DNA from 3 places in the Exiguobacterium sp. EA-TM-5 genome. Region 3 is predicted to be linked to each of the others. Evidence: riboswitches for the same ligand, from Rfam matches in the RefSeq annotation. Region 3 holds a riboswitch; each other region holds the start of a gene.

Region 1 (3,251 bases), 300 kb from region 3:
CTTGAAACAGCGTATCAAAACGATCGTTCGAAATTCGAACACTATACAAAATTAATGTATCAGCAAGCGTTGCTTGTTGAAGGACTTCCGCTTGAAGACCCAGTAGCGTTCGCAAATGATGTGTGTTTATTGATGGTGTGAAACGAATGAGTATAAGAAAAGGCATTGGATGCGCGCATCCAATGCCTTTTTTCGTACAGTGTTACATTAATCCGTCTGTAAATCCGAAGCGGTTTCTCCTTTTTTCGAGAGAACGTTTAAGACGACGACGAAGAGTGCGAATGTGACAAGAGCTCCGATGAAACCGAAGACCGAAGACTCCGTGAAACCGATGACTAAATAACCAACAGCGGCAGTAACTGCACCGACTAGCGCATACGGTAACTGTGTCGTGACATGATCGATATGATGGGATCCAGCCCCAGTCGAACTGAGAATTGTCGTATCAGAAATCGGTGAACAATGGTCACCGAAGACAGATCCGGCAAGAACAGCAGCAAGCGTCGGTAACAAGAGAGAAGCGTCGACCGCCATGACGAGATCCGCACCGATTGGCAACATGATCCCGAATGTGCCCCAACTTGTTCCTGTCGAGAATGCCATCAAGCCGGCAATTAAGAATAATAAGAACGGCAAGTACGAAGCAGAAATCGAGTTGCTAACGAAACTTGCGAGATAGTCACCTGTTTTCATATCACCGATGACAGCGATGATCGTCCAAGCGAACAACAGGATGACGACTGCCGGCCACATCGAACGCATACCAGCAACGATGCTTGCACGGTAATCGCGTCCCGGAATCTTCCGTCCGATCAACATCAGGAAAGCAACGATTAAACTAATGACAACACCAGCGACGAGTGAACGTGTGACATCTGTTGCTTCAAACGCGCCGATCAAAGTGAACGGGCGATTGTCGGCTGCAAGTGCCTGAGCACCTGTTCCGAGTAACGCGCTGATCGTAGCTATGACGAGAACAACGATTGGAACGACGAGATCCCGAACTTTTCCGTTCGTGTGTTCCTTGACCTCTTTTGCCATCCCCATCGGTGTGCCTTTTGAGGCATCGAAGAGTTCACCTTTTGCAGCACGGCGTTCGTGTTGTTTCATCGGTCCGACAGAGATGCCAGAGTAAGCGATGTAAAGTGTTAACAGAAGAGCAAAGATTGCATAGAAGTTCATTGGAACGATCATCATGAAGGCGCTAAACGCCGAGTAATCCGTAATCGAGTGCGTCGTTAAGATACCAGCAATGATGGAGATGATAAATGCTCCCCAGCTTGAAAGCGGACTGATGACACAGACAGGTGCAGCCGTTGAGTCAATCAAATAGGCAAGTTTTGCACGTGATACACCACGACGATCCGTAAGCGGACGACTGACGTTTCCGACGGCGAGACTATTGAAGTAGTCATCGATGAAGATCAAAATTCCGAGGCCGAATGCGACCAAACGAGCACCACGTGCCGTTTTGACGTGCGTTGCTGCCCATTCTCCGAAAGCGCGTGCACCACCTGACGTTTGGATCAACGTCGAAAGGACACCAAGCAATAACAAGAAGACAAGCAATAAGACGTTCCATTCGTTCAAGGCACCATCTGCCCAAAATAGGCTGAAGATGTTCTTACCAAGATAGGTCACCGTATCGATCGGGTTAAAACGGTGGAGTAGTAGGGCACCGACGAGAATGCCGACACCTAGCGAAAGAACGACCTTTCGCGTAAAGATTGCCAACAAGATAGCTAATAAAGCAGGTACAAGGGCGATGATGGAATCTGAATAGTTGACCATAAAAAATATCCTCCTCTTTAATAAATAACTTAAAGATGAGACCCCGCGGCATAAAAAAAGCAAGGGCACCGGCAACAAAGCCGACACCCTCGCTGGATGCGTCTTTCTTAGCCGAATTGGAGCGCTCCATACAACTGCTATGTATGGCAATCGATCGGGTGTTTCCCGAATCGACCAACGACGATATGTTGGACACATATTATCATTTCGGCGATGTCACCTTTCCTGTAGTCGTCTTCGTTGTCATCCTCGGACCAAGTACTGATTGAAATCGCGCCTCTACCTCATCGATAGAATAGTCATATTCTGTTCTTATGGACACTTTATCATGTATTTCAGAAGCGATTCAACCATATATTCTGATAATTTAAGATAAAGTTATTTATTCGGCAAAATGTTGAATAAGCTGTTTCATTAAGTACGGTTGATTCTCTTCAAACTGTTTTTTTCGATGACCGTTTGCACCAGAGGGATGAGGGAAGCCGGAAAGAAGCTGATGCTGTTCAATTCGTCCGTCATGAATCAAGCTACGAATTTGTGCTTCGACGACACGACCGAGCGGAATCAACAGCGCTGATTCATGTAATTGATTGATCTCAGCAACGAAATGTTCCTCTGCATAGTGTCTCAACAAAGGACTACGATTGATTTTCGGTTGATGCCCTGAATAATTTTTTTCTCGATAAAAGACGGGTTGTTTTAATAACGACGTCGGATGCAGTAATTGCTGATGTTGATGAAATAAGGTAGCCGTCGTCTCGATTCCGAGTAATGCTGGAAGTTCGAGTGTATCAAGCATTTGGACGAGGTTGCGTCGCATCGTTCCAGCAAAGCTTGCCGTATATTTGACGAGGCGTGCCGTCTCTTCCAATGAAACGCTATGATGAAGTGCATCCGTCGCTTCTTCGAAAGCGATTCGCATCTGTTCAAATCCTGGTGTGATCCCGATGATGACGACTTTTGCTTTGGTATTGACGTACTCACCAATCGGAGAATAATAAACGGTCAGTTCGTTCTCCTGTTGCAATAAAAAGGCATCCGTCCATAATTCATCACGTCGTAATGTACGGTCGTCAGGTAAGGCACGAATAGCATGTTCAAATATAGTTAACGAATTCATGTAAGATCCTCTCTCTCTGTAATGGCATTATGATAACAAATAATACCATTTGAGACAATTAAACCCTTTCTCTTTTTTTTATACAGGTACATAAAAAGGACTCATATCGAGTCCTTCTTGGTTTATTGCGCGCGTTCTTTTACGGAAGCGACTTCATAAGTCAGAATTTCGCTGCCGAGCATCGGAGATTCTCCAGCTTCACTACTCGCAGGTCGACTATGTGACGCTTTGAAATCGTCACTCTCCCGCCACGCTTGAAAACTCTTCATGTCTTCCCAGTACATGTTGACGTTCATCTCATCATGCTCTTCGATGTTTTGTGTCAATAAGACTTCGACAC
Region 2 (3,251 bases), 300 kb from region 3:
CATGATACATCCTGTTCTCCTCCTTATAACTCGAACGCGTTTGCAATCGCTGCAACCGTTCGTTCAATGTCTGCTTGTGCAATCGTGTATGAGATACTAATTTCTGATGTCGTAACTTGATAGAACGGAATATTCTCTGCTCGGAAGATTGCGAACAACTTCGAAGCAACACCTGTTGCATCCCGCATCCCGATTCCGACGACAGATAATTTCGCGTGTTGGTTATGACGGTCGACCTTCACTGTCGTAAAGCGATCCATGATATCTTTTAAGGCTTCATCGAGAAATTCTTCCTCATCGAGTGGACATGAGAACGATAAGAAAATGTCACTGTCGAACGTCGTTTGACTGATCATATCGATGTTGACGTGGCGATTGGATAACAGTTCGAAGATATCGGCTACTGCTGCATTTGTTTGCGGTACGTGTTTGATTGACACCGTCAAGACGTTCTTCGTGACGCTGACACTCGTCACCGCTTTTTGTTCCATTGTTTCCGTCGCTTCCATGATCCATGTTCCCCTTTTCGATTCAAGTGTTTTCCCGACGAAGATGTGCACGCCGTATTTTTTTCCTAACTCGACACTCCGCATTTCCATGACCTTCGACCCGAGGGCGCTCATCTCCATCATCTCGTCATATGAGATGTAGGGAATCGGTTGAGCCGCGGCATGGATCCGTGGATCAGCAGTATAGACACCGTCGACATCAGTATAGATTTCACAGCGTTTATCAAGGACTGCTGCTAAGGCAACTGCCGTCGTATCCGATCCGCCTCGTCCAAGTGTCGTCACGTCACCAAGTTCGTTGACACCTTGGAAACCGGCAACGATGACAACATCGTACGTTTCGAGTTTTTGTCGTAATAGATCTCCATCGATCTGTTTGATCTTACTTTTCGTATGCACACCCATCGTGCTGATCCCTGCTTGTGCGCCTGTTTGCGATAACGCCTTGACGCCGAGTGAGTTGAGGGCGATGCTGAGTAATGAAATCGTCTGTTCTTCTCCGATGGCAAGCAGCCGATCGAGTTCTCGCCGCTCAGGGCGATCCGTGATGGCTTGCGCCTGAGCGATCAAAGAATCTGTCATCTTGCCCATCGCCGATACGACGACGACGAGTTTTTCACCTTCGGCTGCGCGACTCTTCAAATAATTCGCAATAGACTGAATCTGTTCGACAGTCGCAACCGAGCTTCCACCAAATTTAAGTACAGTTGTCACAATCCTATCTCCTTTGTCCCGATACAGAAAAAAACGACGGGCCGGTAGGAGCGTTCCTACGGCCCGTCGTTATCACGATCGGACAAACGAAGACAAAGTCATTCGTTCTTTTACGTAAGATAGCGCTCCGAAACATCGGTTTCGGCAGTACAACGGATCTTAACCGTTGTACCAGCAAACAAGAGTAAGCATCTTCTCGTTCACTTCGGCGGACTTCCCCTTTCACATCATTCGGCATGCTTGCCTTCAAGAATGATGCTACTCATGTCATCCGCGCCTCTATCTGTCGGTTGTTAGTTACAGTTATAGCAGACATCTTTTGTTAAATCCAGTCATTTGGCTGATTTTTTTCAAAATTCGTCAATTTGCAAGATGTTGTTTGGCAATTTCGAGTTGCTCTGAAACAGCAGCAAACCCTGTACCGCCGTAGCTTGTCCGGCGTGCAACTGCTTGAACCGGATCGAGGAGCGGATAAACGTCTTCTGTGATATTAGGATGGAATGTTTGATACGTCTCGAGGTTCAAATCTTTCAAGAAACAGCCATTCTGTACACAGTAAAGGACAGCCTTCCCAACGATTTCATGTGCTTCCCGGAATGGTATGCCTTTCGTCACAAGGTAGTCGGCGAGTTCCGTTGCATTCGAGAAGTCTTGCATTGTCGCCTTCTTGAGCGCTTCGGTCTTAAACGTCGCGGATTCAATCATTCCGGTAAAGATTTGAACGGACTGAAGGACGGTATCTGCAGTATCAAAGACCCCTTCTTTATCCTCTTGCATGTCTTTATTGTAAGCGAGTGGTAATGCCTTCATCGTCGTCAAGAAGCCCATCAGATTACCGTAGACACGCCCTGTTTTCCCACGAATCAATTCAGCGAAATCCGGATTTTTCTTTTGTGGCATCATGCTCGATCCTGTCGAAAAGGCATCGGACAACTCGATGAAGCCAAATTCTTGCGACGCCCAGATGATGATCTCTTCACAAAAACGTGATAGATGCATCATGACGGTCGAGGCAATCCCGAGGTATTCGATGACAAAGTCCCGATCGGAGACGGCGTCTAAACTGTTCGGATAGATCGACTCAAACCCGAGCAACTCCGCAGAACGGAAACGATCAATCGGGAATGTCGTCCCGGCGAGCGCTCCTGCACCAAGCGGTGATTTCCGGATTCGTTTTTGGTTGTCCGTCAACCGTTCGACGTCACGTTCGAACATCCAGAAATACGCAAGCAAGTGATGGGCAAGAGAGATGGGTTGCGCCCGTTGCAAATGTGTATAACCCGGCATGACCGTCTCGATATGTTGTTCAGCTTGTTCCGTGATGACCGATTGGAGCTCACGCAATGCCGTCGTCAATGCTTCGACATGTTGCTCCATCCATAGATGCAAATCGGTTGCGACCTGGTCGTTTCGACTCCGTGCCGTGTGCAGTTTACCTGCGACTGGACCAATCTGTTCCGTCAATAGACGCTCGAGATTCATATGAATGTCTTCATCTGCTAGCGTATACACATGATCCGCTACTGTCGCTTCCAGTTGCTTTAATCCTTGCTCGATTTGCGTCCATTCGTCTTGAGCGAGGATTCCTTGTTCACATAACATCTGCGCGTGAGCGAGACTCCCTTTCAAGTCGACACGCGCTAACTTTTGATCGAACGTGATCGATGCTCCGAAGGCTTCCGCTTGAGCGGAAGCACTTTCCGTAAAACGTCCACCCCAGAGTTTGGTCATTTCGTCACACCCGCCTGACGATGTACGCTCGCATGCGTCGAAACAGCAAGACCGTGTAATTTGATGAATCCTTTTGCAGCTTCATGATCAAACGCATCTTCTTTCGTGTACGTGGCAAGCTTCTCATCATAAAGCGAGACAGCAGACTGACGACCTGTCACGGTAGCATTTCCTTTGAACAACTTGACCCGAACTTCTCCTGTGACGTCCTGCTGTGTTGCTGTCAAGAACGCTTTCAGACCTTTCGTCAATGGTGCGTGGAAGAGACCGTTATAAATCGTTTCTGCATATTGTTTG
Region 3 (3,251 bases):
CGCTTCATCGACATAAAAGATTGCAGGTTGGTACGATTCACCACGGTCATTGAATTGACCACCACCATCTGTTGGATCGATTTGACGCCAGAAAATCTCGAGTAATTCTTCATACGTAATGACGGACGGATCGTACGTCACTTCGACTGCCTCTAAGTGACCTGTCGTTTCCGAACAGACCTCTTTATAAGTCGGGTTCTCTGTATGACCACCGGTATATCCTGAAATGACCTGCTCTACACCATCATATTTATGGAATGGCTTGACCATGCACCAGAAACAACCACCTGCAAATATTGCTTTTGCCATCTATCTTCCCCTCCTCTGTATGCTTCTATTTTACCGCGTTCAGAGAATGGACTCGACTTTCCTGCTCATTCAATCCTCCGGGTTCGCTTTTAGGCGACGCATGACGAAGTAGATCGCCGCAAAGACAAGAAGAAGTCCTCCAAGCGAATACCAGATATTATTCAAACGATAAATCATTTGATACAAGGCAAGCGTCACAAGCAATAACGCGATCGGTAAGAAGGCACGCTTAAAGTGGTACCAGTAATTCACGAAGATCGCCTCCTGTTTTTCTTTCATCTTACTTGAAGCGACATCTAAAAAGCCACCTTCATTTGAAGGTGGCTCACTAATTACGATTGGCGTGGATGTTCTGGGAAGTCCATCTCGTCATAACGAACGACGGACGTTCGATTTTTGAATTTATGTCCTAACCAGAAAGCAAGGAATAATGGAATACCGACGTACGTTGCGGCGATTCCAACCCAATCAATTTGGTCAGCGAGGAATGCTGCATAGTTTTGACCAACGATGACAAGGAAACAAAGACCGAATGCGAACAGCGGACCGAATGGGAACGCTGGTGCAACGTACGGCAAGTCTTTCAACGAGTGCCCTTGTGCAACGAAACCTTTACGGAAACGATAGTGACTGATCGCAATTCCGAGCCATGCGATGAATCCTGTCATCCCGGAAGCATTGAGTAGCCACAAGTAGACTTGTCCACCAAACATCGACGTCAAGAAACAGAGGGCACCGATCGCTCCTGTTGCGAGCAAGGCGTTACGCGGCACACCGTTTTTTGACACTTTCGCGAACAACTTCGGTGCATCGCCTTGACGCGCAAGTGTATAAAGCATCCGTGTTGAAGCATACATCCCTGAGTTTCCGGCAGATAGGACAGACGTCAAGATGACAGCGTTCATGAGTGCTGCCGAGAATGCAAGACCTGCTTTTTCAAAGACGAGCGTAAACGGACTAACCGCTACGTCGGTGATATCATTTGAAACTAAGTTCGGACTCGTATACGGAATGAGCATCCCGATGACAAAAATCGCGAAGACGTAGAAGAGTAAAATACGCCAAAAGACTTGTTTGACCGCTTTTGGAACGTTCTTTTTCGGATCTTCCGACTCACCTGCTGCAATCCCGACCAGTTCCGTTCCTTGGAAACTGAATCCAGCAACAAGGATAATCCCGATGACGGCAGGAATCCCACCGACGAACGGCGCATCCCCGAGAGCAAAGTTTTTAAAGCCAACCGGTGGCTCTGAGGTAAAGACGCCGAAAATCATTGCAACACCGACGACTAAGAAGACGATGACCGTGACGACTTTAATCATCGCAAACCAATATTCGGCTTCTCCGAACCCTTTAACGGAGAAGAAGTTCAACCCAATCATCAGTACTAAGAACAAAGCACTGAAGTAAAAACCAGGAACGTCCGGGAACCAGTAAGACATGACGATTTGTGCTGCAACGAGTTCGACTGCGATCGTGACTGCCCAGTTGTACCAGTAGTTCCAGCCGAGTGCAAAACCGAACGATGGATCGACGAATTTCGTTCCATATGTCGAGAAGGATCCAGCGACCGGCATATACGCTGCCATTTCACCAAGACTTGTCATTAAGAAATAGACCATTAAACCGACGATTGCATACGATAGGAGCGCACCACCTGGTCCTGCTGCTGCGACGGAAGCACCGGATGCGATGAAAAGTCCTGTTCCGATAGCTCCGCCAATAGCGATCATCGACATATGACGAGCTTGTAATCCACGTTTTAAACCTTCTGCTGTTGAATCTGTTGTTTTGTTAACATCTAAATTGTTCATTTCGTTCGCTTCTCTCTGTATAGATTTTTGAGAGGACACTTTTTGAATGAAAAAAACAAAAAGCGCCCTCATCTTCCAGATGGAAGATGAGAACGCAACATAATAAAATGGATGCGCCTCATTCTACCGTCGTGAAAGATAGCTCTCCACAAGTAGGTCATACCCGACTTGTGACAGTATTAGACCTGTTCGATCTAATCCCAATCGATCATCTTCAAAGCGATGATTGATTTCGGCAATTCTTCCTTTCAGGTCACCTCATTTGTCGCTTGACGACATCCGTAACCGTACTCTTAAGAACTGCAACCTCCATCCCACTGGTTGAGTGAGAACTGAATTAAGTTAGTTATTACTACGCCATATTACACAAACCGCCACGAAATTGTCAATTGCCTTTTTCGAATATCGGGTAGTCGATGGTAAAAATCCGATATGTTTAGTACACTAAATGGTAGAAGTCCACTGAGAGAAAGGATGCTGCTTGCATGCCACAGGAACGTGATTTGCTAACTTACCGACTCGAGGAACAAATGCGTGTCATTCTTCGTACCCTGCGACGTGAACTAAATCGACTATTTGAAGGAACAGCAACCCGGAGTGAATTCTTCATCTTACGGAGCCTTTCAGAAAATGGTCCTCAGCGCCCGACGCTTCTCGCGGAACAATTTGAGCTCGCAACGAGCCAAGTTACTGCTTTGACGGATAAGCTGTATAAACAAGGATATGTCACACGGACACGTTCGACGGAAGATCGTCGTTCGATCGTCCTCGCCTTAACCGATGACGGCGAACGAGCATTTCGAGAACTCGAAATTGTCCGGAAAAATTATTTACAAGATCGCTTCGGAACCCTAACGGAAGAAGAACTCGAAACGATGATTCGTGTCTTTGATAAAATTTTATTGACGATGGATGAGGATACGCTCACTTCGTCTTCATAAAAACGGTAGATTTTCTACCGTTTTTTCTTTTTTACCTAAACATTTCCCACAATCTAACCGTTACCTAGATGAATAAACTAGAGTATATATATGGAAATCTGTTAGCTGGGGGAGTTGGGAGGATTTGTTGTCCATCATGAATCAATTCATCATTAACTTTTGTCTACTGTTTACAACGATTACTCTC

What was found. A riboswitch is a leader RNA that binds a small molecule or an ion and turns the genes downstream of it on or off. The one in region 3 is predicted to bind lysine.
Region 1: another riboswitch for lysine. It lies ahead of ACV3PA_RS02965 (Na+/H+ antiporter NhaC family protein); the one in region 3 lies ahead of ACV3PA_RS01315 (amino acid permease).
Region 2: another riboswitch for lysine. It lies ahead of ACV3PA_RS16125 (aspartate kinase); the one in region 3 lies ahead of ACV3PA_RS01315 (amino acid permease).

The regions. Positions count from the first base shown of each region.
Region 1 is NZ_CM132670.1:553,156-556,406, forward strand. Features, by position in the region: gene htpG (molecular chaperone HtpG) at 1-141, shown strand, start outside; gene ACV3PA_RS02965 (Na+/H+ antiporter NhaC family protein) at 208-1,791, opposite strand; lysine riboswitch at 1,903-2,081, opposite strand; gene ACV3PA_RS02970 (uracil-DNA glycosylase family protein) at 2,174-2,911, opposite strand; gene ACV3PA_RS02975 (heme oxygenase) at 3,034-3,251, opposite strand, start outside.
Region 2 is NZ_CM132670.1:3,073,211-3,076,461, forward strand. Features, by position in the region: gene ACV3PA_RS16120 (aspartate-semialdehyde dehydrogenase) at 1-10, opposite strand, end outside; gene ACV3PA_RS16125 (aspartate kinase) at 24-1,223, opposite strand; lysine riboswitch at 1,336-1,513, opposite strand; gene argH (argininosuccinate lyase) at 1,584-2,954, opposite strand; gene ACV3PA_RS16135 (argininosuccinate synthase) at 2,951-3,251, opposite strand, start outside.
Region 3 is NZ_CM132670.1:255,898-259,148, forward strand. Features, by position in the region: gene msrA (peptide-methionine (S)-S-oxide reductase MsrA) at 1-309, opposite strand, end outside; gene ACV3PA_RS01310 (hypothetical protein) at 379-561, opposite strand; gene ACV3PA_RS01315 (amino acid permease) at 642-2,123, opposite strand; lysine riboswitch at 2,255-2,443, opposite strand; gene ACV3PA_RS01320 (MarR family winged helix-turn-helix transcriptional regulator) at 2,609-3,064, shown strand; gene ACV3PA_RS01325 (diguanylate cyclase domain-containing protein) at 3,201-3,251, shown strand, end outside.